One region of the Burkholderia lata genome, then DNA from elsewhere that is predicted to be linked to it. Evidence: riboswitches for the same ligand, from Rfam matches in the RefSeq annotation. Region 1 holds a riboswitch; the other holds the start of a gene.
What was found. Region 1 has a riboswitch for FMN ahead of ribB (3,4-dihydroxy-2-butanone-4-phosphate synthase). Riboswitches for the same ligand answer to the same signal wherever they lie in the genome.
Positions count from the first base shown of each region.

Region 2: it holds a riboswitch for FMN, as region 1 does, so the genes downstream of both, BCEP18194_RS30405 (6,7-dimethyl-8-ribityllumazine synthase) here and ribB (3,4-dihydroxy-2-butanone-4-phosphate synthase) in region 1, are expected to answer to the same signal.

Region 1 covers NC_007510.1:3,149,031-3,160,977, reverse strand. Annotated here, with positions in the region: gene lnt (apolipoprotein N-acyltransferase) at 1-177, opposite strand, end outside; gene BCEP18194_RS20310 (HlyC/CorC family transporter) at 230-1,117, opposite strand; gene BCEP18194_RS41700 (hypothetical protein) at 1,422-1,571, opposite strand; gene BCEP18194_RS20305 (gamma-glutamylcyclotransferase) at 1,642-2,274, opposite strand; gene ybeY (rRNA maturation RNase YbeY) at 2,287-3,063, opposite strand; gene BCEP18194_RS20295 (PhoH family protein) at 3,211-4,257, opposite strand; gene miaB (tRNA (N6-isopentenyl adenosine(37)-C2)-methylthiotransferase MiaB) at 4,287-5,660, opposite strand; gene BCEP18194_RS20285 (LysR family transcriptional regulator) at 5,878-6,810, opposite strand; gene BCEP18194_RS20280 (MFS transporter) at 6,955-8,130, shown strand; gene BCEP18194_RS20275 (helix-turn-helix domain-containing protein) at 8,362-9,063, shown strand; FMN riboswitch at 9,258-9,406, shown strand; gene ribB (3,4-dihydroxy-2-butanone-4-phosphate synthase) at 9,525-10,235, shown strand; gene BCEP18194_RS20265 (HAD family hydrolase) at 10,334-11,020, opposite strand; gene iolG (inositol 2-dehydrogenase) at 11,213-11,947, opposite strand, start outside.
Region 2 covers NC_007511.1:1,712,695-1,724,641, forward strand. Annotated here, with positions in the region: gene ftsH (ATP-dependent zinc metalloprotease FtsH) at 1-202, shown strand, start outside; gene BCEP18194_RS30385 (OsmC family protein) at 286-753, shown strand; gene otsA (alpha,alpha-trehalose-phosphate synthase (UDP-forming)) at 761-2,167, opposite strand; gene BCEP18194_RS30395 (methyl-accepting chemotaxis protein) at 2,813-4,432, opposite strand; gene BCEP18194_RS30400 (TonB-dependent receptor) at 4,901-6,979, opposite strand; FMN riboswitch at 7,347-7,503, shown strand; gene BCEP18194_RS30405 (6,7-dimethyl-8-ribityllumazine synthase) at 7,570-8,079, shown strand; gene BCEP18194_RS30410 (MarR family winged helix-turn-helix transcriptional regulator) at 8,184-8,615, opposite strand; gene BCEP18194_RS30415 (alpha/beta hydrolase family protein) at 8,612-9,529, opposite strand; gene BCEP18194_RS30420 (ABC transporter substrate-binding protein) at 9,830-10,795, shown strand; gene BCEP18194_RS30425 (LLM class flavin-dependent oxidoreductase) at 10,848-11,942, shown strand.

The DNA.
Region 1 (11,947 bases):
GAAAAACCAGACGAATACGACGAGTTGCAGCCAGCCGCCATGCGGCGTCGGTGCGAAGCTGAGCGTATTGGCTGCGCCGGCGAGCAGCGCGGCCGGGTAGTGCCAGCGCGGCAGCGCGCGGCCGGGTGTCGGCGCGAGAAGGCCGCCAGCCGGGCGGGACAGGATCGGATCGTCCATGTGAAGCGAAAGTGGGCGAGCGGTTGTGGAACGCGCGGCTGGCGCGCGACGGTCAGTCCTCGTGCGAGGCTTCGGCGCGACGGCTGGCGAGCGGATTGCGGCGCACCAGCAGTACGTGGACCTGGCGTGCATCGCCGCGCTGGATCTCGAACACGAGGTTGCCGAGCTGCAGCTTCTCGCCGCGATGCGGGACGCGGCCGAAATGATGCGTGATCAGCCCGCCGATCGTGTCGACTTCGTCGTCGGGGAAATCGGTGCCGAACGTCTCGTTGAACTGTTCGATCTCGGTGAGCGCACGCACGCGGTAGCGGCCATCGGGCCCCGAGATGATGTTGCCGGCTTCCTCGTCGAAGTCGTATTCGTCCTCGATGTCGCCGACGATCTGTTCGAGCACGTCCTCGATCGTGATCAGGCCCGCGACGCCGCCGTATTCGTCGACGACGATCGCGAGGTGGTTGCGGTTCACGCGGAAGTCGTGCAGCAGCACGTTCAGGCGCTTCGATTCGGGAATGAACACGGCCGGGCGCAGCATCCCGCGCACGTCGAATTCCTCTTCGGCATAGAAACGCAGCAGATCCTTCGCGAGCAGCACGCCGATGACGTTGTCGCGGTTCTCCTCGTACACGGGGTAGCGCGAGTGCGCCTTCTCGAGGACGAACGGGATGAAATCTTCAGGCTTGTCGGCGATGTTGATCGCGTCCATCTGCGCGCGCGGCACCATGATGTCGCGGGCGCACAGGTCGGATACCTGGAACACGCCTTCGATCATCGACAGCGAATCGGCGTCGATCAGGTTGCGCTCGTGGGCGTCCTGGAGGATTTCCAGCAGCTCGCCGCGGGATTCGGGCTCGGGCGAGATGAAGTCGGTCAGGCGCTCGAGCAGCGAGCGCTTTTCTTGCGGTTTGTCGGTTGGCTTACGACTGGGATACGAATCGTTCATGGTGGTGCGCCCGGGTCATGCCGGAGCGCGCTGTCACGGAGTAGGCAAGGATACACCAAGGCCACGACGCGACCGTGTCACACCGGCCGCACGGCCAGGGTGGGCAGCTCGCGCGGGCCCTGCTCGCGGACGGGCGCGCCGGGCGCGACATCGTCCTCGGTTCCATCCTATCTCAGAAAAGAGCGGCGGGGCAGCGGCGGCAAAAAACGGGTGCGGAAGGGGCGGGGCGCCGTGACGCGGGAAACGTCCGGCCGGGGCGGCTTGCGGCGGCATTCTGTCGCACGCGGGCTTCGCCGCGCCGGGATCAGAACCGCATGCCGGCCGAGCAGCCGCCGGCAGCTGCGCCGTTGGTCGCGGCGCCGCCGCAGCCCAGTATTCCGCAGCCGGACAGCGCGACGCTCGCGGCGACGATCAGCGCGGCAAGCTTGCAACGCGACCAGCGTGACGGGTTCATCGGAATTGCCCTCGTTCGAATGCGCACGCGGCGCTGCTGCGCGTGGCGGCAAGCCGGGCGCCGGGCCGCGTCACCGGCATCGCGCGAGCAGCCCTTCCAGCGCGCGATCGGGGATGCCGCTCGCGCGCAGCGCGTCGACCGTGCGGCTCACGTAGTCGAGTGTCGTGCCGTAACGGCCGGCCGCGCAGCCGAACACTTCCTTCACGACGGGATCGGTCAGCTTGCCCGTGTAGGTGGGCGCGTCGCGGCGCATCACGAACGCGAGCGCGTTCACGCGTTCACCGTTTTCCAGCGAGCACGGCAGCCACGCGGGCCGGTACGAACCCATCGGCATCTCGCGTTTCCACAACGTTTCGAGGTGCGGTTGCGCGGTCGGGCCGGCGAGCCGGAACGCAATGCCCGAGCATGAGCCGCCGCGATCGAGCGCGAGCACGAGGCCCGGGCGTTCGGGGGTGCCGCGGTTCACGCGCGACCACAGGTAGAGCCCGCGGTGATAGCCGTGCACCTTGCCGCGCACGGCGGTGATGGTCGGCAACCCCGGGTTCCAGATCAGCGAGCCATAGCCGAACAGCCAGAGATCCTGCTGGCCGTCCCAGTCGCGCATCGTGTGTGCGAGCGAGGCCGCGAGCTCGTCTTCCGTCAGCAGACGCCCGTCGCCGATCGACGGCGGGTAGGCAGGCGGGAGCGTCGCGGCGTTGCGCATCGTGCAGAGGGCTTACTGGTACGGGTTCGGGAAGCCCAGCTTCGCGAGGATGTCGACTTCGAGCGCTTCCATCTCGGCCGCGTCTTCGTCGCTCGTCTCGTGGTCGTAGCCCTGCGCATGCAGTGCGCCGTGTACCAGCAGGTGCGCGTAGTGGGCCGTGAGCGGCTTGCCCTGCTCGTGCGCTTCCTTCTCGACCACCGGGCAGCACAGCACGAGGTCGCCGATCACGGTGCCGTCGGGCGCCGCGTCGTACGCGAAGGTCAGCACGTTGGTCGGGTAGTCCTTGTGGCGATAGCCGGCGTTCAGCGTGCGGCCTTCTTCCTCGCCGACGAAGCGCACGGTGAGCTGCGCGCTGGCGAACAGCGCTGGCTCGATCCATTCGGCGATCAGCTTGCGCTTCGGCAGCGTCTTGCGCACGTCGCTCGTGATTTCGTCACCGTATTGCACGGACAGGTCGAGCTCGGGCTCGCGTAGCGCGTCTTCGGTGTCGTCTTCGCGCGGTGCGGGCTCGGCGCCCACGTGCAGCGTCACGCTGTCGTAGTGCTCGGGCTGCAGCGCGAGCTTCGCGCGCATGGCCGGATCGTTGTGCTGCGCGACGATCGCGACGGCGGCTTCTCCCGAACTGCCCGACAGGTCGAACATCAGGCTGCGGCCATCCGGGAAGTCGATTCGCAGCCCTTGCGCGTTGACGGTCCGGGCCTTGCCCTTCGCGTCGAACAGCGAAAGGCGGGGGGAGGCGGGCGCGGTGGACTGGGCGCGCCCGGACTTGCGAGAACGGGAGGATTTCATGACGCGTGCGGCGATTAGGACGCGTTGAGGATACACCAAACGGCCGATCGCACCCGAATTCAAGCAGGCGAAAAAAAGCCCGGCGCGCCGTCTGGCGGGCCGGGCCGGGCTGTCGGGCCGGGGCGGCGTGCAGGTGCCGCCGGCCGGTCAGCCGTCCTGGTGCTGCGCGTGGAATTCGTCGTATGCCTCGACGATGCGCGCGACGAGCGGATGGCGCACGACGTCCGCGCTCGTGAAGCGCGTGAGCGCGATGCCGCGCACGCCGCCGAGCACTTGCTGCGCCTCGACGAGGCCGCTCTTGTGGCCGCGCGGCAGGTCGACCTGGCTCGTGTCGCCGGTCACGACCGCCTTTGAGCCGAAGCCGATCCGCGTGAGGAACATCTTCATCTGTTCGGGCGTCGTGTTCTGCGCCTCGTCGAGGATGATGAACGCGTGGTTCAGCGTGCGGCCGCGCATGTACGCGAGCGGCGCGATCTCGATCATCTGGCGCTCGAACATCTTCGCCGTCTTGTCGAAGCCGAGCAGGTCGTACAGCGCGTCGTACAGCGGGCGCAGGTACGGGTCGACCTTCTGCGCGAGATCGCCCGGCAGGAAGCCGAGCCGCTCGCCGGCCTCGACGGCCGGGCGCGTCAGCACGATCCGCTTGACCTGGTCGCGTTCGAGCGCGTCGACCGCGCACGCGACCGCGAGGTAGGTCTTGCCGGTGCCGGCCGGCCCGACGCCGAGCGTCACGTCGTGCGAAAGGATCTGCTTCAGGTATTCGCGCTGTGCCGGCGTGCGGCCGCGCAGGTCGGCGCGCCGCGTGTAGAGCTTCGGTGCGGGCTCCTCGTCCGGCTCGCTGGCGTCGAGTTGTACGATGGGGTCGTCGAACGGATGGTCGGGGTCGCCGCGAAAGCGCACGTCGAGCGTGTCCTGGCGGCCGTTGCCGGCCGTGTGGCGTACTTCGACCAGCGCGAGCTGGATGTCGTCGACCGACAACGCATCGCGCGCGCGGTTGTAGAAGTTCTCGAGCGCGGCGAGCGCGAGCTTGGCGCCGCGGCCGCGAATCGCGATCCGGTGGCCGCGTCGCGATAGCGTGACGTCGAGCGCCTGTTCGATCTGCCGCAGGTTCTCGTCGAGCGGGCCGCAGAGGTTGGCGAGGCGCGCGTTGTCGTCGCGCGGCGCGACGAATTCCAGTGCTTGGGTCGGCTTCAAAGTGGCGTCGGGTTCCTGTTGAGCGTCAGTCAGTGGGTGGCCGCGCTCGCGTCGTCGCTGACGAGCACGAGCTCGCCGCGCAGCGAATGCGGGTACGCATGGTTGATCTTCACGTCGATCATCTGGCCGATCAGGCGCGGGTGCGACGCGAGCGGCGCCGGGAAATTCACGACCCGGTTGTTCTCCGTGCGGCCCGCGAGTTCGTTCGGGTCCTTGCGCGACGGGCCCTCGACGAGGATCCGCTCGACCTTCCCGACCATCGACTGGCTGATGCGCGCGACGTTTTCCTCGATGGTCGCCTGCAGATGTTGCAGGCGTTTGAGCTTCACGTCGCGCGGCGTGTCGTCGTGCAGGTTCGCGGCCGGTGTGCCGGGGCGCGGGCTGTAGATGAACGAGAAGCTGGTGTCGTAGCTCATCTCGTGCACGAGCGCCATCATCTTGTCGAAATCGTCCTCGGTCTCGCCGGGGAAGCCGACGATCATGTCGGTCGACAGCGACAGGTCCGGGCGGATCGCGCGCAGCTTGCGGATCACCGACTTGTATTCGAGCACCGTGTAGCCGCGCTTCATCGCCATCAGGATGCGGTCGGAGCCGTGCTGGACGGGCAGGTGCAGGTGGTTCACGAGCTTCGGCACCTTCGCGTAGGTGTCGATCAGGCGCTGCGTGAATTCCTTCGGGTGCGACGTCGTGTAGCGGATCCGCTCGATGCCGGGGATGTCGGCGACGTATTCGATCAGCGTTGCGAAATCGGCGATTTCCGACGAGCCGGCCGCCAGCGCGCCGCGATACGCGTTCACGTTCTGGCCGAGCAGCGTGACTTCGCGCACGCCCTGGTCGGCGAGGCCGGCCACTTCGGTCAGTACGTCGTCGAGCGGGCGCGACACTTCATCGCCGCGCGTGTACGGCACCACGCAGTAGCTGCAGTACTTCGAGCAGCCTTCCATGATCGACACGAATGCGCTCGGCCCCTCGACGCGCGCGGGCGGCAGGTGGTCGAACTTCTCGATTTCGGGGAACGAGATGTCGACCTGCGCACGGCCGCTCTCGCGGCGCGCGTCGATCATCTGCGGCAGGCGGTGCAGGGTTTGCGGGCCGAACACGAGGTCGACGTACGGCGCGCGCGACACGATCGATGCGCCTTCCTGGCTCGCGACGCAGCCGCCGACGCCGATCAGCAGGCCGGGCTTCGCTTCCTTCAGCTCGCGCACGCGGCCGAGATCGGAGAACACCTTCTCCTGCGCCTTTTCACGCACCGAGCAGGTGTTGAACAGGATGATGTCCGCGTCTTCCGGCGTATCGGTCTTTTCGAGGCCTTCGGCCGCATTCAGCACGTCCACCATCTTGTCCGAGTCGTACTCGTTCATCTGGCAGCCGAAGGTCTTTACGTAAACTTTCTTGGTCATGGGGGGTTCGCCGTTCGCAGTGGTTGACCTGGGGGCGTCGTCTATAGGGTGAATCGGGACGGCCGTGCGCTGCACGCGGATCGCGCGCAGCCAGCATGAAAAGCCGTCGGGAAAGCCTTCCATTATAGCTTTTCATGCTGGTCGGGACGGGCGGCGGGTTGCGGCCGCGCGACGCCGTCCGTCACGTTCCGACCCTTGAATGGTGGCGTGCCGGCCGTCAGCGGCACGCATTCAACAGGTCTTCATGCGCGGCTTCCTCGCGCGCGAAGCGTTCGGCGAGAAAGTCGAGCAGCACGCGCACGCGTGGCGCCATGTAGCGCTTGCCGGGATAGATCGCGTGCAGCGGCGCGCTCTGGTGCCGCCAGTCGGGCAGCAGGACCTTGAGCCGCCCGGCACGGATGTCGTCGGCGACATCCCAGATCGAGTTCAGCACGATGCCGCGGCCACGCAGCGCCCACTCGCGGGCGAGGCCGCCGTCGTTGGTCTCGAATGCGGTGCCGAGCGGCACCGTGCAGGTTTGCGTGTCGTCGCCGCGCGTGAAGCGCCACGTGTTCATCGGCCCGGACGCCACCGTGATCACGTTGCACGGAAAGCGGGCCAGATCGTGGGGGTCGTTCGGCACGCCGTGGCGCTCGATGAAGGACGGCGCCGCGCACGGCACGCGCCGGTCCGCGGCGAGCCGGCGGGCGATCAGTGCGCCGTCGGGCGGCGCGGCGAAGCGGATCGCGAGGTCGATCTCGTCCTGCCACAGGTTCACCGTCGAGTCGGACGCCGTCAGCGAGAACGTCACGTCCGGGTAGCGCGCGGTGAATTCGTCGAGCCAGTCGAGCAGCCGGCGGCGGCCGAAATCGGACGTCGCCGACAGCCGCACCCGGCCGCCGACGACATTGCGGCCGGCCTGCAGCAGCGCGTTCGCGTCGTCGAGCGCCTGCAATGCCTGCCGGCAGCCGTTCAGGTACAGGCGGCCCTCGTCGGTGAGCCGCAACTGCCGGGTCGAGCGGTCGAACAGCCGGGTGGCGACCGCCGCCTCGAGCTTGGCGAGGCGCGCGCTCGCGGCGGCCGGCGTGAGGTTCAGCTTGCGCCCGGCGGCGGACAGGCTGCCCAGCTCGGCCGCCTCGACGAACAGCCGGATATCGCCCAGTCGATCCATGGGATTTTTCAGAAATATTTGAAAATGGTTCAAATGCCACGCCAATTATCAAATATAGGCATCTTCGGGACAATGCGCACAACCTGCCTTTTGTGCGGTGCGGCACCGACCGGGCGCCGCGCCCGCCGCCTTCCGGAGAACGTCATGCCCATCCCGTTACTGGCGCTTGCGATCAGCGCCTTCGCCATCGGTACCACCGAGTTCATCATCATGGGCCTGCTGCCCGAAGTCGCGCACGACCTGGCCGTGTCGCTGCCGTCGGCCGGCCTGCTGGTCACCGGCTACGCGCTCGGTGTCGCGGCCGGCGCGCCGCTGCTCGCGGTGCTGACGAGCCGCATGCCGCGCAAGGCCGCGCTGCAGTTGCTGATGGCGATCTTCATCGTCGGCAACGTGCTGTGCGCGACCGCGTCCGGCTACGCGATGCTGATGGTCGCGCGCGTCGTCACGTCGTTCGCGCACGGGTCGTTCTTCGGGATAGGCGCGGTGGTCGCCGCGTCGCTCGTGCCGACCGACAAGCGCGCGAGCGCGATCGCGCTGATGTTCACGGGGCTCACGCTGTCGAACGTGCTCGGCGTGCCGTTCGGCACCTTCGTCGGCCAGTTGCTCGGCTGGCGTGCATCGTTCTGGATCGTCGCCGCGCTCGGCGTGCTGGCGCTCGGCGGCGTAGCCGCGCTCGTGCCGAATCGCCACGACAGCGGGCCGGTCGGCCTCGGTCACGAAGTGCGCGTGCTGAAGGAGCCGCAGGTGTGGCTCGCGCTGTTGATGACCGTGCTCGGCTTCGGCGGCGTGTTCGTCGTGTTCACGTACATCGCGCCGATTCTCCAGTCCGTGTCGGGCTATTCGCCGCGTGCGGTCGCGCTGATCCTCGTGCTGTTCGGCGCGGGACTGACAATCGGCAACACGCTCGGCGGCAAGCTCGCGGACCGCGCGCTGATGCCGTCGTTGATCGCGATCCTCGTCGCGCTGATGGCCGTGATGGTCGTATTCGCCAGGACGAGCCACCATCCGGTCGCGGCGGCCGTGACCGTGTTCGTGTGGGGGATCGCTGCGTTCGCGACGGTGCCGCCGCTGCAGGCGCACGTGGTCGAGAAGGCCGCGAGCGCGCCGCATCTCGCCTCGACGCTGAACATCGGCGCGTTCAACGTCGGCAATGCGCTCGGCGCGTGGCTCGGCGGCCTTGCGCTCGGTCACGGCCTCGCGCTCGACGCGTTGCCGTGGGTGGCCGTCGCGGTGACGTTCGCGGCGCTCGTCGTCACGTGGTTCGCGATGCGGCTCGGCGCGCGCGGGCCGGCACGCGGCGCGGCGCCAGCGGCGCAATGAGCGATGTAACGAGCGATGCAATGAGCGGCGCTCGTGCGACGCGATAGCGGCAGGAAAAGGGTCGCGAGAAACGCATTCCTCCGCGATGCTGATAACGGTGTGAAGATAACTTCGTTTGCCGGTGCAAGGCCGGGTGATAGCGTCTCGATACGCGCCGTTGCTGGCGCAACCCGATTCCGATCCCGGCTTACCCCATACGCAGGGCTGCACAAGCGGCCCGGAGGCAATGCTATGTCTTCATCCCTGGCGCTCGTGCGCGACGTGTCTTCCTTCGAGTCCGGCAACGCCGCCGATGCGCGGGCGTCCGCGTCGCTCGACGTTCTCGAACAGGTCGTTGGCGTGAACCTCGCGCGGTTGCGCGCCGAGCGGCAACTGTCGCTCGATGCGCTCGCACGGCTGTCCGGCGTGTCGCGTGCGATGCTCGCGCAGATCGAGTCGGCGCGCAGCGTGCCGTCGATCAAGGTGCTCTGCAAGATCGCCGCGGCGCTGAAGGTCTCGGTCGCCGCATTCCTGCGCCGCCATGCGGTGAATGGCTTCGAGCATCTGGCGGCCGAGCGCGCGTCGCGGGTCGTCAGCTCGAACGGCCGCTTCTCGGCGCGCGCGCTGTACCCGGAAGGCGAGCCGGCCGCGGCCGAATTCCACGAGCTGCGGATCGCGCCGCTGCATACGGAGCCCGGCGCCCGCCGTGCACCCGGCACGACGGTCAACCTCGTCGTCAGCGAGGGCACGCTCGAAGTCAGCGTGCATGAGCGCCGCCAGTTGCTTGCCACCGGCGATGCGATCGTGTTCGATGCCGACCAGCCGTACAGCCTGCGCAACCCGGGCGACAGCGAAGCGCGTGCGTTTCGCGTGACGGTGAGCCCCGAGGTGCCGCCGCGCTGGCTGGTGCCCGATGCGGCGCACGCGGCACATGCCGCGCACGCGGCCGGCTGATCGGGCCACGCAGGTCGCACGGAAGCGGGCTGCGTTCGCGTCGTTCGGGCGCGATCGCGGGTCGTTCGTCGGCCGTTTGGACGATGCCGTTAGACGGAGTCGTCAGTAAGGTTTTAGAGGGTGTTCGCTGCGCCGCGCGCGCAGCTGTTGTATGCTTGGCCCGCCGCAGATGGGGTTGCCCCATCCGGCAATCAGTGCGTCTTCAGGGCGGGGCGAAATTCCCCACCGGCGGTAGGCTGGCGTAAGCCGGCGAGCCCGCGAGCGCCCGCGCATCCGCGCGGGGTCAGCAGATCTGGTCGAATGCCAGAGCCGACGGTCATAGTCCGGATGAGAGAAGATGTGCAGATAGTCATGTCCGTCAGGGCCGCTTCGCCATGCGTGCGAAGCGGGTTGTCGTTCTGTCTGTTTGCAATGCCCTGAAACGTTTTTCGCCCAAATCGTATTCGCGAGGAGCGTTTCACATGTCCTTGATGTCCATTTCGTCGGCACCCGCCGACGCCTTTGCCGATCTCCCGTTGCTGGATTCCGAACCGGTGCCGCCGCGCATCGCCGCCGCGCTCGAAGCGATGCGCGCAGGCCGTGCGGTCGTGCTGCAGGACGACCACGACCGCGAGAACGAAGCCGACCTGATCGTTGCCGCCGAGCGCATCACGCCCGAGACGATGGCGCTGCTGATCCGCGAATGCAGCGGCATCGTGTGCCTGTGCCTGACCGACGACACGGTGCGTGCGCTCGAACTGCCGCCGATGGTGCAGACCAACGAGAGCCGCAACGGCACCGCGTTCACCGTATCGATCGAGGCACGCGAAGGTGTGCATACGGGCGTGTCGGCGGCCGATCGCGTGACGACGATCCGCGCGGCCATCGCAGAAGGTGCGAAGCCGCACGACATCGTGCGTCCCGGCCACGTGTTTCCGTTGCGTGCGCAACCGGGCGGCGTGCTGGCACGCCGCGGTCACACCGAAGGCACGGTCGACCTGTCGATCCTCGCGGGCCTGAAGCCGGCCGGCGTGCTGTGCGAGCTGATGAATCCGGACGGCACGATGACGCGTGGCGACGATGTCGAGCGTTTCGCGCAACAGCACGGGCTGCCGATGCTGACGATCGCGGAACTCGTCGAGTTCCGCGAGGCGCTGGCCGCCGCGCGCGAGCGCTGCTGCGAGCCGGCCTGAGGGAAAGGAAGGCGGGCGCGTTCGCGCCCGTGGCACGGCGTGCGTGAACCGGCGCACGCCGGATCGGCCCGATCAGCCTGGTCGGGCCGTCAAAAGCATCAGGACTGCACGTCGCCGAATTCGCCGCGCATGCCGGCTTCGACGAACGCCGGCAGTTCGTCCATCTTGCGCATGATTCGCGTGATGCCCATCGCGCGCAGCGCGTCCGCGTAGTTGTCGGGGATGTGGCTCGCGCCGACGAACGCGATCGTCTTCATGCCCGCCGCACGTGCGGCATTCAACCCCGACACGCTGTCCTCGACGACGATGCAGCGCTCCGGCGCGACGCCGAGCGTGTGCGCCGCGTGCAGGTACACATCGGGGTAGGGCTTCGGACGCGCCACCTGCTCGGAACTGAACACGCGATCGCCGAAGATCTCGGTGAGCGACGCACGCTTCAGCGAGCTGCGCACGCGCGCGAGCCGGCTGTTCGACACGACGGCCACCGGCAGGCTCACCTTCAGCAGCGCGTCGCGCACGCCGGAGATCGGCGCGAGCGATTGCGCCAGCGCGCTCTCGATGTTGTGCTCGATGGTCTCGATGAAGTTGGCCGGCATCTCGATCCCGAAGCGGGATTCGATTCCCGCCAGGAAGCGCGACGTCTGCTGGCCGAACGCCGACTTGGCGGCGGCTTCGAAATCGAGATTCGGGAACGTGGCGGACAGCGTGTCGAGCAGGACGCGGTCGGCGATGACTTCGCTGTCGACGAGCACGCCGTCGCAGTCGCAGATGAGGTGATCGAGCATGGTGGTGAAAAAGCGGGATGTCGGCGACGCAGATCAATTCGCCATCATACGTGTTTTCACGCCGACGCCGCGCGACGCTTCGGCAAATTTTCCCGATGCGACGGCGTGCTCGCTACAGGCCGTTCCGGTGTGCAGCCGATCGTCCGGCGGCGACCCGCTTGAGCGGTGTGCCGCCGCTTGCTACCGGTGACGTTACAGCTCGATTACGCGCCCCGTTTTCCATGACGTCATCGCGGCCTCGGCCAGTTCGAGCGCGGCGAGCCCGTCGTCGATCGTCGTGCGGACCGGCGTGCCGTCGCGCAGCGCGTCGACGAAGTGCGCGATCTCGGCCGCGTACGCATGCCGGTAGCGTTCGAGGAAGAACGGCTCCGGCACATCCGTCGCGATGCCGGCCGCGAGCCACGCGCTCACCTCGGTCGGCCGCACGTTGCCGGCCTGCAGCATCCCGTGGCTGCCGAGCAGCTCGAAACGCTGGTCGTAGCCGTAGGCGGCGCGCCGCGACGTGTTGATCTGGCACAGCAGCCCGCGCCGCGTGCGGATCGTCACGGCAGTCGAATCGATGTCGCCCGCGTCGTGCACGGCCGGATCGGTCAGGCAGCTGCCGGTCGCGTGCAGCGTCTGCGCTTCGTCGCCGAGGATCCAGCGGAACACGTCGAAATCGTGGATCAGCATGTCCTTGAAGATGCCGCCCGAGCTGCGGATGTAGTCGACGGGCGGCGCGCCCGGGTCGCGGCTCGTGACGACCAGCATTTCAGGCGCACCGATCTCGCCGCGCTCGACGCGCGCCTTCAGCGCGGCGAACGTCGGGTCGAAGCGGCGCTGGAAGCCGATCATGCAGGTCACGCCGCTGCGCCGGACGACGTCCGCGCACACACGCGAGCGCTCGACGGTCAGGTCGACGGGCTTCTCGCAGAACACGGCCTTGCC
Region 2 (11,947 bases), on a different replicon from region 1:
GCAACGGCTACTGCAATGCGAGGTGCTCGAACGCGACGCGCTGCAGGCGCTGATCGACGGGCGCGTCGAACCGTCGCCGGCAAAGACGGCGGCGCCGGACGACGAAGCCGGCGCACGCGGCGGCGCGGTCGAAACGGAGCAGGCGTCTTCGGTCGAGCGCGATTTCGTCGCGTACGGGCCGCCACGCGAACCCGATCGCTGAAGATGCCGCAAACCTGCGAGCGGCGCGCGTCGAAGCGACTGCGTGCCGGCATTCCTTTCCCCGATGATCATCACGGAGTCGCCATGAGCGAGGCGCACGTATCGGTCGATGTCGCGCAGCAGGCGCGTTTCTGTTTCGAAGTTTCATTTGCCGGCACGACGCTGGCGCCGGTGCTGACTGACGAACCGCCGCCGCTCGGCGACGGGCGCGGGCCGAACCCGATCCGGTTGCTGGCCGCGGCCGTCGCGACCTGTCTCGCGGCGAGCCTGCTGTTCGCGCTGGAAAAGCAGCATGTCGATCCGCAGCCGATTGCCGCGCATATCGACGTCGACATGGTGCAGAACGAAGCAGGCAGGGTGCGGGTGGGCGCGATGTCGGTACGGTTGTCGATCGGCAAGACGTGGGCCGATCTCGCGGCCGCGACGCGCGTGCTCGATCAGTTCGATGCGTATTGCGTGCTGACGGAGAGCCTGCGCGAAGGCATTCCGGTGTCGGTCGACCTGTGCGACGTGAACGGCGCGGCGCTCGAATACGCGGCGACGGACGCGTGAGCGCGCGTCAGGATTCGGTCGCGGCCGCGACTTCGGCGGCTTCGGCGAGCGCGTCGAGAAAGCGCGTACGCCACCAGTGCACGTCGGTCTTGCGCACGATCGCCATCAACGCCGCGTGACGCTGGCGGCGTTCTTCGAGCGGCATCGCGAGCGCGCGCTGAATCGCCTGTGCGGTGCCTTGCGTGTCGTACGGATTGACGAGCAGCGCCGACTTCAACTGTTCGGCCGCGCCGGCGAAACGCGACAGCACGAGCACGCCCGGATCGGCGGCGTCCTGCGCGGCGAGGAATTCCTTCGCGACGAGGTTCATCCCGTCGCGCAGCGGCGTGACGAGCGCGACGCGGCTCGCACGATAAAGGCCCGGCAAGCGCTTGCGCGCGACGGTGCGGTGAATGTAGCGCATCGGCATCCACTCGAGCTCACCGTAGTCGCCGTTGATCGCGCCGCACAGGCTGTCCATCTCGCGCCGCAGGTCGTCGTACGCGCCGAGATCCTCGCGGCTCGGCGCGGCGATCTGGATCAGCGTCGCGCGGTTGCGATTCTCCGGATACTGCTCGAGCAACTGGCGGAACGCATGCACGCGCTGCGGCAATCCCTTCGTGTAGTCGAGCCGGTCGACGCCGACCAGCAGCTGGCGGCGCGAATACTCGTCGCGCATCCGCTCGAACATGTCGATGCCGTCGCGATCGCGCGCGAGCGATTCGAACTCGTCGACGTTGATGCCGATCGGGAATGCGCCGGCCGACAGCGTGCGGCCGAACGCGCGCAGGCGGCCGTCGGGTAGCCGTGCAGCGCCGGCTTCCGCTTCGACGTAATGCTCGAAGTGGAGCAGATCCGACTCGGTCTGGAAGCCGACGAGATCGTAGGCGAACAGCGAACGCATCAGCCATTCGTGTTCCGGGATCGCGGCCATGATCGGCGGCGGCGGCATCGGGATGTGCAGGAAGAAGCCGATCGGATTCGTGCAGCCCATCGCGCGCAACTCGGCGGCGAGCGGAATCAGCTGGTAGTCGTGGACCCAGATGGTGTCGTCGGGCCGCAGCAGCGTGCGCAGCTTGCGCGCGAACAGCTGGTTGACGCGCCGGTAGCCGTCGGCGAAGCGGCGGTCGAACTGCGCGAGATCGAGCCGGTAGTGAAACACCGGCCACAGCACGTTGTTCGAATAACCGAGGTAGTACGCGTCGTAATCCTGCGGGTCGAGATCGATCGTCGCGAGCTGGATGCCGCCGACGTTCTGGATCTGCACCTCGTCGCCATGCGTAGGTTGATCGTCGCCGCCGCGCAGCCTCCCGCTCCAGCCGAACCAGACACCGCCGGATTCCTGCAGGCTGTCTTTCACGGCGACGGCGAGCCCGCCGGCCGCGGCTTTACGAGGATCTGCAATGCGATTGGATACGACGACGAGTCGGCTCACCAGCTCTCCTGACGATTGTTGGGGGAAAGGTTCGTGCGGCCGTGGCGCGAGAAGCAGACGCCGCCATCGATACGCAGTGTGCGCAGCGATGGGGCCGCAATGCGATCGGACGGGAGTCAGGGCACGCGATTCGCCGTCCGAACGGGGAGTGCTTTTTTAAGCATACTCGTCATTCGTGCGTTTTAAAAGTCTGCATCGGCGAGCGGTGCGCGTGCGCATGCAGCGCGATCTCCATGTCGCCGGTGTGGCAACGCGCGATACACGGGCGGGATCGAAACTTGCGCGACGCTGTAGACGCAGCGTGCGCCATGCGATGCGGAAGCGGGCGTATCACGTGCGATCGTGCGTGACGATGTGCAGATCGCGACGCGCGCACGAAGCCTCTCACCGGTCGGTAGAAACGACCGTCGATACGGCGGCTGCGCCGATGCGCGAGCTACACCGAGCTACACGTATGCGTGCCGCGAGCGCGCGACGCGAATCGGCGAGGCACGATGTCGTGCATGCGAACCTGCCGCGCCGGACGGTGACGATGCGCAGCCGCACCGCGTGCCGCGTGCGGCCGCGCTTCGCGCGGTGCGCGCACGCGTGACGCAGGCAGTACGGCGGAACAGCGTGCGCATCGTCGCCTCCTTGCGGTATCGGTTACGCAGTGGCCGGTTGCCAGTGATGCGCGACGGGCTCTTGCGCGTATGCGCCCGGCGACGTCACGTGCGTGCCGGACGGCATCCGGAATGCGGCAACCGTTTCGGACAGCTCGCGGCCCTGCGCCTCGAGCGACTTCGATGCGGCCGCGGCCTGCTCGACGAGCGCCGCGTTCTGCTGCGTCGTCTCGTCCATCTGCGTGATCGTCAGGTTCACCTGGTCGATGCCGCGGCTCTGCTCGGCCGATGCGGCCGCGATCTCGCCCATGATGTCCGTCACGCGCGCTACGGCCTGCGTGACGTCCGACATCGTCTTGCCGGCTTCGCCCGCGAGTTCGGACCCGTCGCGGATCGTCTGCACCGACGCGGAGATCAGTTCCTTGATCTCCTTCGCGGCCGTCGACGAACGTTGCGCGAGACTGCGCACCTCGCTCGCGACCACCGCGAAACCGCGACCCTGTTCGCCGGCACGTGCCGCTTCGACGGCCGCGTTCAGCGCGAGGATGTTGGTCTGGAATGCGATGCCTTCGATGATGCCGGTGATGTCGGCGATCTTCGACGAGCTGTGGCCGATCTCCGTCATCGTGTCGACCACGCGGCCGACCACCGAGCTGCCGCGCTGTGCGACGTCCGATGCGTTCGCGGCGAGCGAGCTGGCCTGTTGCGCGTTCTCCGCGTTCAATCGCACCGTCGACGTGAATTCCTCCATCGTCGCGGCGGTTTCCTGCAGCGACGCGGCCTGTTCTTCGGTGCGCTGGCTCAGGTCGAGGTTGCCCGACGCGATCTCGCCGACCGCGTGCGCGATGCTGTTCGACGAATCGCGCACGCGGCCGACGATGCCGATCAGCCGCTCGTTCATCGTTCGCAATGCGTCGAGCAGATCGCGCGTCTCGTCGTTGCCGCTCACGTCGATGCGGCTGCCGAGATCGCCGTTCGCGACCGTGCGTGCGACGTCAACAGCCGAGCCGATCGGCACCGTGATCTTGCGCGTCAGCCACAGGCCGCCGCATGCCGCGACTGCGACTGCGATCAGGCAGATGCCGGCCAGCAGGTTGCGCTCCATCGCATAGCGATCCGCGAATTGCTGCGCGATCGCGAGTTCGCGCTCATGCGTATAGGTCGCGTATGCGTCGGTGGCGCGTACCAGTTGCGCGAGCAGTGGGCGGCAGTTGTCGTCGATGTCGGCGGTCGCCTCGTCCTTCTTGCCGGCCTGCGCGAGGCCGACGATGCGCAGCGCGACGGGCCCGTAGCTGCCTTCGATGCGCACAATGTCGCCCACCAGTTCGCGCGCGCGATCGGAGGTATCGGTCGCGTTCGCCATCATGTCCTTGAGCTTCGCGAGATGGTCCTGCACGTCCTTGTGCGCCTGGTTCACCTCGGCCAGTTCGAGCTCGAGGTCGGACGGTTTGGTCACGAGTACGAGGTTGCGCGCGGCGATCGCGCGCCGGTCGACCGCGGTGCGGATTTGCGCGGAAAGGGTCGCCCGCGCATTGATGCCGTTCATGTAGCGGGAAAACTCGGCGTTCGTATCGGATAGCGCCTTGAGTGCCATGCCCGACACGATCACGACGACCGCGGCGAGCAGGCCGAAGCCGCCAAGGAGTTTTGTTTTGATGCTCATTCTGGCGATTTTCACAGTGTGCCTCTGTGCGTGTGGTTAGCGAATTGAAATTATTGTTCGACCAGATACGGGCTCGTGCCGGCATTAACGGGTATACCGGATGATTCTTTACCCGTTGAAAACCCTGATATTAGTTTTTTTAGCACTGAAAACCTTACCAGGCGGGCGTTCTTGATTTCGATCAAAACCCGCCAGCGCGCCCGTGATTCAAAGGTTTATACGTGGAATTTGAAACCGGTTTTATTGGGCGAAACAAAAAATGTCTGTTTGCTAATAATCGTCTGATGAATTTGATTCGATTTATGGATGAATAAAAGGATTTTTGTTGGACGCTAATTGGGGAGGGAACCGAGTGGCGGCATCGGCGTGTGCCGCGCGATTGGCGGTAATGGCCTATAAACGGATATTCGCGGCGGAGTGGGGGCGCCGGAAAGCGGCCCGCGGCGGGCGCCGCGGACCGTGAGAGGGTCAGAACGTGGTGCGCAACCCGGCCATCACGCTGCGGCCGCCTTCCGGTGCGAAGCCGCGCACGACCGAGGTCGAGTAGCGGATCTCCTGGTTCGTCAGGTTGTCGCCGCGCAGGTACGCGAGCCAGTGCGTCGGGCCGACGCGGAACTTGTAGGTGAGCATCACGCCGAGCGACGTGTAGCCATCCGTCGAGAAGTCGTTGTCGGGCACGCGATGCTGCGACCACGCATGCGTGACTTGCGCGCGCGCGCCGAACGGGCCGTAGCCGTAGTCGGCTGCGAGCGTCGCGCGCAGCGGCGCGATGCGCGGCAGCGGCTGGCCCGTGTCGACGTTGCGCGCATGCGTGTAGTCGGCCGTCAGCTCCAGGTCGACCGTATGGCCGCGCCGCGCGAACGCGCGCCACTTGCCGTCCAGCTCGATGCCGTAGAACTCGGCGCGCACGCCACGGTAGATCGCCTCGTTGAGCGAGCCGTCGGTACCGGGCGCGACCGGTTCGCCGTCGTCGTCCACGACGCGGCCCGTGTTGTACTCGGTCAGGTAGTTGGAGAAGCGGTTGTAGAACACGCCGACGCTGCCGCGATTCGGGCCGCTCGCGTAGCGCAGCGACAGGTCGGTCGACACGGCCTTTTCCTTCGACGCGTTCGGGTTGCCGATCAGGAACTGGCCGGTCGCATCGTGCGGGCCGTTCGAATACAGCTCGTAGAAGGTCGGCGCGCGTTCGGTGTACGCGACGTTGGCTGCCACCGACCACACGGGTGTCAGCGAGAACAGCGCGCCGGCCGACAGGCTGCCCGCGTTGAATTCGCGCGGCTGCGCCCCTGCGAATTTCTCGACGCCGGCGGGATCGGGATCGACCTTCACGTGCTCGAAACGGCCGCCGAGGCTCAGCTTGAGCGCCGGGACCACCTGCCATTCCTCGAGGCCGAACAGCGCGACGCTGTTCGTGCGCGTGGACGGCACGAGCATCTCGTCACCCAGCGCGGAGAACGTGTTCTGGCCGAACTGCACGCCGATCGCGCCTTCGAACGGGCCGATCTTGCGATGCGTTGCCTCGATGCGCGCCTCGTAGCCGCGATTGCGGAAGGTGGTCGCGGTCTCGCCGTTGTCGACTTCCTTGTGGCGGTAGTCGGTGTATGCGAAGTCGAATTTCAGCTTCGTGAACGGGCCGCTCAGGTTGCGCATCTCGGACGCGAGTGCAAGGCGTTCCTGGCGCATCCGCAGCCGCACGTCGCTTTCCGCGACGGAGCCGTAGTTCGATTCGTAGCCGCTGTAGGACAGGCCCGCGAAGCCGTCCGCCCACGTGTACGACGCGCCGACCGCGCCACCGTGCACGCGGCCGTCGCTGTTCGGTACGTTGCCGTACGGCTGCGGCGTGTCGGGGCCGTCGATCGCGCGTTGTGCGCTGCTGCGCGCGTAGCCGGGAATTCGCAGCTTGCTCGTTTCGCGGTCGAACGCGTCGACGTGGAACGCGAAGCGGCCGTTGCCGCCTTCGACCTGCGCGGCGCCCGCGCGTACCGAGTTCGCGCCGCCGTAGCGCGCGTCGAGCGCCCCCGTCACGCCCTGGATCGCTTCGCGCGGGATCCGGTTGTCGATCGTGTTGACGACGCCGCCTACCGCGTTGCCGCCGTACAGCAGCGCAGCCGGGCCGCGCACGATCTCGACGCGTTCGATCGACAGCGGGTCCTGCGGCACCGCGTGGTCGTACGACAGCGACGACGCATCGTAGGCCGCGACGCCGTTCTGCAGCAGCCGGATCCGGTCGCCATCCATCCCGCGGATGATCGGGCGGCCGACCATCGGCCCGTAGGTGGTGGTCGACACACCGGGCAGCCCGTTCAGCGTTTCGCCGAGCGAATCGGCCTGGCGGCGCGTCAGCGCATCGCCAGAAAGCTGGACGGTCGGCGCGATCAGTTCGCTGTCGCCGAGCGGGTTCGCGGTCACGAAGATCGGGGCGAGCGCAGTGGTCGGCGGCGTGCCGGACACGGCGGGTGGTTCGGTCTGTGCGTGCGCGACGGCGGCGAACAGGATCAGCGAAAGGGACGAGAGCGGGCGAAGCGGTAGACGAGGGAGGTCGCGCATGGTCGGTGAATCGGTTGGAATCGGATCGGATAACGAGCGATGCGAGTCACGGCTGGATACGATATATTGTTGCGTCAGCGACGCGCAGTGACCCGTTGGAACATGGCTCGGCGAGGCTCGGCCACCCAAAGTGGAACGGCGTCGGGCGGACGAGCACGCGAAATGATATGTTATATCATTTCAAATTCCAAGCCGAATGGCAGGTCGTCGCAAGGTTTCCGTCGGATCGGCGAAAAGGCGACTGGAGCGGCGAGCCGATCGCGGGAAAGGCGGGCCGTGGGTTCGTCCGGTGCACGGAACGAGCGGTGACGTCGAAGCGCCAGTGCGACGGGAGTGTGATAGATTTCCGGCGCGGCCAATGTGCCGCGAACGTTCTCGGGGCGGGGTGAAATTCCCCACCGGCGGTAATCGCGCGATTGCGCGTAGCCCGCGAGCGCTTGCCGGCACGCATGTGCCCGGCAAGGTCAGCAGACCCGGTTGGATTCCGGGGCCGACGGTCAAAGTCCGGATGAGAGAGAGCGGGGTTCGTTGCGTACGCAAGGTACGCGGCTTGTCCCTGTGCGCCCATTCAACTCACACAGGACCTATCGATGACCCAACTTGCTTCCCCCTCCCGCACTGCCGCTCCGCGTATCGCCTTTGTCCAGTCGTGCTGGCACAAGGAGATCGTCGACCAGTGCCGAAACGCGTTCGTCGACGGACTCGTCAATGCGAACCTGAGCCAGGCGGATTGCGATTTCTTCGAAGTGGCAGGCGCTTTCGAAATTCCGCTGCATGCCAAACTGCTCGCGAAAACCGGCAAATATGCGGCCATCGCGTGCGCCGGCCTGGTCGTCGATGGCGGTATCTATCGCCACGACTTCGTCGCGCAAGCGGTGATTTCCGGTCTCATGCAGGTGCAGCTCGAAACCGATGTGGTGGTGCTGTCGGCGGTGCTGACGCCGCATCATTTCCACGGGTCGGCCGAGCATGTCGGATTCTTCCACGAGCACTTTCTCGTGAAGGGCGCGGAACTCGCGCACGCGTGCGTCGATACGATCGGCAAGGTCGCGGCGCTGAAGGCGGGATCCGTGGCCGCTGCGCTGCCGCAGGCTGCCTGAGCCTGACCGGGTACGTGCCGCTGCGTCGTTTGCGCCGCGGCACGTGAGATCACGCGTACGGCGTGACTCGGAAGGCGGTGACGACACGGCGTCTTCGCCGCCGCTCAGCGTTCCACCGGAAACCGCTCCTGCAGCGCATGCAGCCAGCGCGCGACGACATCGAGTTCGTCGTCGGAAAACCCGTCGCACAGCTTGCCGTTGAGTTCGCGCAACAGCACGCGCGCACGCTTGAGTGCCGCGTGGCCTTCGTCGGTCAGGTATAACCGTGTCGCGCGGCCGTCGTCCGAATCGGCATGACGCGTGATCAGGCCGGCTTTCGCCATCCGGTCGGCGAGCCCCGTCATCGCGGACGGCGCAAGCTGCAGCGCGGCGCCGACTTCGCCGATCAGTGCGCCATCCTGTTTCGCGAGGCAGAACAGCACGCCGGCCTGCGCGGCGCTCGCACGCGTCTCGGTCTCCGCCTTGCGGTCGATCCAGCGCTGCACGCGCCGCTGGCCGATGTTCAACATGAAAAACAGTCGTCGGTCTTCGCTCAAGCTGGGTTCCCGGCTGCAATGGAAAGGGAAGGACGGCCCGCGGCTCGCGGCGTGTCGAGTGCCTGCGCGAGCCAGTCGGCCACGTCGGGCCACAGCACGGTGCCGGGGCGGCTGCGGAAGAAGCCCATGTGCCCGACCGGGCCGCTGCCCGCCGTGTGCGGATCGATCTGGCGGCGTTCGACCGCCGCGCGGGTCAGATAGCTTACCAGCAGCCCGATCGCAGTCGGGTTCGCCCACGGGTCGTCGTCGAAGCCGAGCGCGAGGATCGGCAACTGCTGTTTCGCGTAACGCTCGGCCGCGCCGAGTGTCGGATCGTCGAAGAAATAGTGCGGCAGCGTCGTCCAGCGGCTCCATTCGCGGAACACGCCGGCCGGCATGTCCTCGCCGAGCCCGAGCCGCTTGCCGGGCACATAGCCGAGCAGCGCCGACATCAGCGGGCCGAGCACGCGCAGGATCAGCCGCACCTTCAGGCGTTCGGCTGCCTGCGTGATCAGCCGTGTGCTGCCCGCATGCGCGGCGATGAGCACCGCCGCGCGCAGGTGCGGCGTCGCGGCCGACAGCCCGATCGCATGCCCGCCGACGCTGTGCCCGACCGCCAGCAGCGGCAATCCTTCGTACGCCTGCCGCGCCCACGCGGTCGCGCCGCCCACGTCGAGTTCCATCCAGTCGCGCATGCGGGCCTTCAGCGCGCCCAGGCGCGCGGGGCGAGATGCACCGATCCCGCGATAGTTGTAGGTAAGCGCTGCGAAGCCGCGTTCGGTCAGGAAGCGCGCGAAGCCCGCATACAACCGCTCCGGCACGGCCGTTGCCGGATGGATCAGCACCAGCGCGCGCGGCTCGGCGTCCGGCGACCACAGTGTGCCGCGCAGCGCGTAGCCGTCTGCGGCGGAAAACTCGATGGGTTGGGAGGTCATGGCCATCCTCGTCCGGGTAGTTATTTCGTATGCGAAATATAGTCCGTGATTTATTTCGCGCACGAAATATCTGTCGAGGATTCATTCGAACCGGGTTTCCATGAGCGCGACGGGCGGCATCCGGCGCTGCCGGTCAATTCATAAAATATTTGCATCTTTGCATAGAAGAATATTGCGTTTGTTTCATGATCCAGATCGACGTATCGTCACCGGTTCCATCCGTTCCGCCGGCCGCCCTGCACGGCGGACCACCGGGCGCCGCCGTCGTGCGGCCGCCCGCCAACCCTCCGGGAGATCACGTTGCTGAGCCGAATCGTCACGGCATTCTTGCTGGCGCTTGCCGCGCAGCCGGGCATTGCCAAGGACACCGTCACGCTGCGCGTCGGTGAACAGAATTACTTCAACATCCAGGCGTCGATGGAGGCGTCCGGCGTGCTGAAGGACCTGCCTTACACGATCGAGTGGAAGCATTTCCAGGCCGCTGCGCCCGTTGCCGAGTCGCTGAACGGCAACGCAATCGACGTCGGCTTTCTCGGCGATTCCGCGCTGCTCACGCTGGCCGCGCGCGGCGCGCCGGTGAAGGTGGTTGCCGTGTCGCGGCAGAGCCTCGACGGCGTCGCGATTCTCGTGCCGAAGGATTCGCCGGTGCGCACCGTGGCCGACCTGCAGGGCAAGACCATCGCCGTATGGCGCGGCGCGTGGAGCCAACAGCTCGTGCTGCGCGCGCTCGAACATGCGGGCTTGCGCGCGGACTCGGTCAAGTACGCGTACCTGATGCCGATCGATGCGACCAACGCGTTCGCGAACGGCTCGGTCGACGCGGTGTCGCTGTGGGAGCCGTTCGTCAGCACGCTCGCGTTGCGGCAGGGTGCGCGGCCCGTGACGACCGCGCAGGGGCTGATGCCGGCGCTGAGCTTCGTTGCCGCGAACGAGCAGGCCGCCTCCGGCAAGCGCGCCGAGATCACCGATTTCCTGCGACGCGTGGTGGCCGCGCGCCAGTGGGTCGACAGCCATCCGCGCGAGTACGCGGACCTGTGGGCGAAGCGCGCGAAGCTCGAACCCGACGTCGCGTATCGCTGGCTCAACAACGCGAAGCAGCGCGTCGGCCCGGTCGACGAGACGGCCGCGAAGGATGCGCAGAACACGGCCGACTTCCTGCACAAGGCCGGGGTGATTCCGGCGGCGTACGACACGTCGAAGCTGCTCGACCGCTCGTATGCGGGCGCGTTCGCGGCGCCTGCGCAGAAGACGGCCGCCGCGCAGTAAGCGGGCCGTCCTCGACACGATTTCCGATCGACAACCACAAGGACACCCCGACATGCCTGTCGACATCATCGGCATGATCACCGCGACACCCGGCGCGGAGGTCGACGTACCGGGCGGCGCAGCCGTCCAGCCCGACTATGTGCGCCGCTTCGCGCAGGCGCACGAGGCGGCCGGCTTCGACCAGATCCTGGTCGGCCATTTCAGCAATGCGGCGGACGGCTTCATCGTCGCGTCGTTCGCGGCCGCCGCGACCGAACGCATCCGCATCCTGCTCGCGCACCGGCCGGGCGTGATCGTGCCGTCGGCCGCCGCACGGCAGATCGCGACGCTCGACGTTTTCAGCGGCGGCCGGCTCGCGCTGAACGTCGTGTCGGGCGGCGACGATGCGGACCTGCAGCGCGACGGCGATTTTGTGCCGCACGATGCGCGCTACCGTCGCACCGGCGAATATCTCGACGTGCTGAAGCGGATCTGGCAGGCCGACGCGCCGGTCGACCACGACGGCGCGTTCTACCGGCTGCGCGGCGCGTCGCCGCTCGTGAAGGGCGCGCAGCGGCCGCATGTGCCGATCTATTTCGGCGGCTCGTCGCCGGCCGCACTGGCGGTAGCGGGCGAGCATGCGGACGTCTACATGACGTGGGGCGAGCCGCTTGAGTCGGTGCGCGAGCAGGTCGCGCGGGTGCGGGCTGCCGCCGCGCCGTTCGGGCGGGCGCCGCGCATCAGCGTGTCGTTCCGGCCGATCGTTGCCGACACCGAGGCGGCTGCATGGGAGAAGGCCGAGGCGATTCGCGAACGCGTGCGCGCGGCGCGGCTCGCGAACGGCCAGCCGATCGCCGGCCATGCGCCGCAGAACGCGGGCTCGCAACGGTTGATGGCCGCCGCCGCGCAGGGCGACGTGCTCGACGAGCGGCTGTGGATGGGCGTTGCGAACCTGACCGGCGCGCGCTGGAATTCGACCGCGCTGGTCGGCACGCCCGAACAGGTCGCGCGGGCGCTCGGTGCGTATTACCGCCTCGGCGTGTCGACGTTCCTGATTCGCGGGTTCGATCCGGTGGACGATGCGCTCGATTACGGGCGCGACCTGATTCCGGCGATTCATGCGCAGGTCGCGGAACTCGACCGGTATCACGCGGCGGTGTCGGCGTAGGCGCC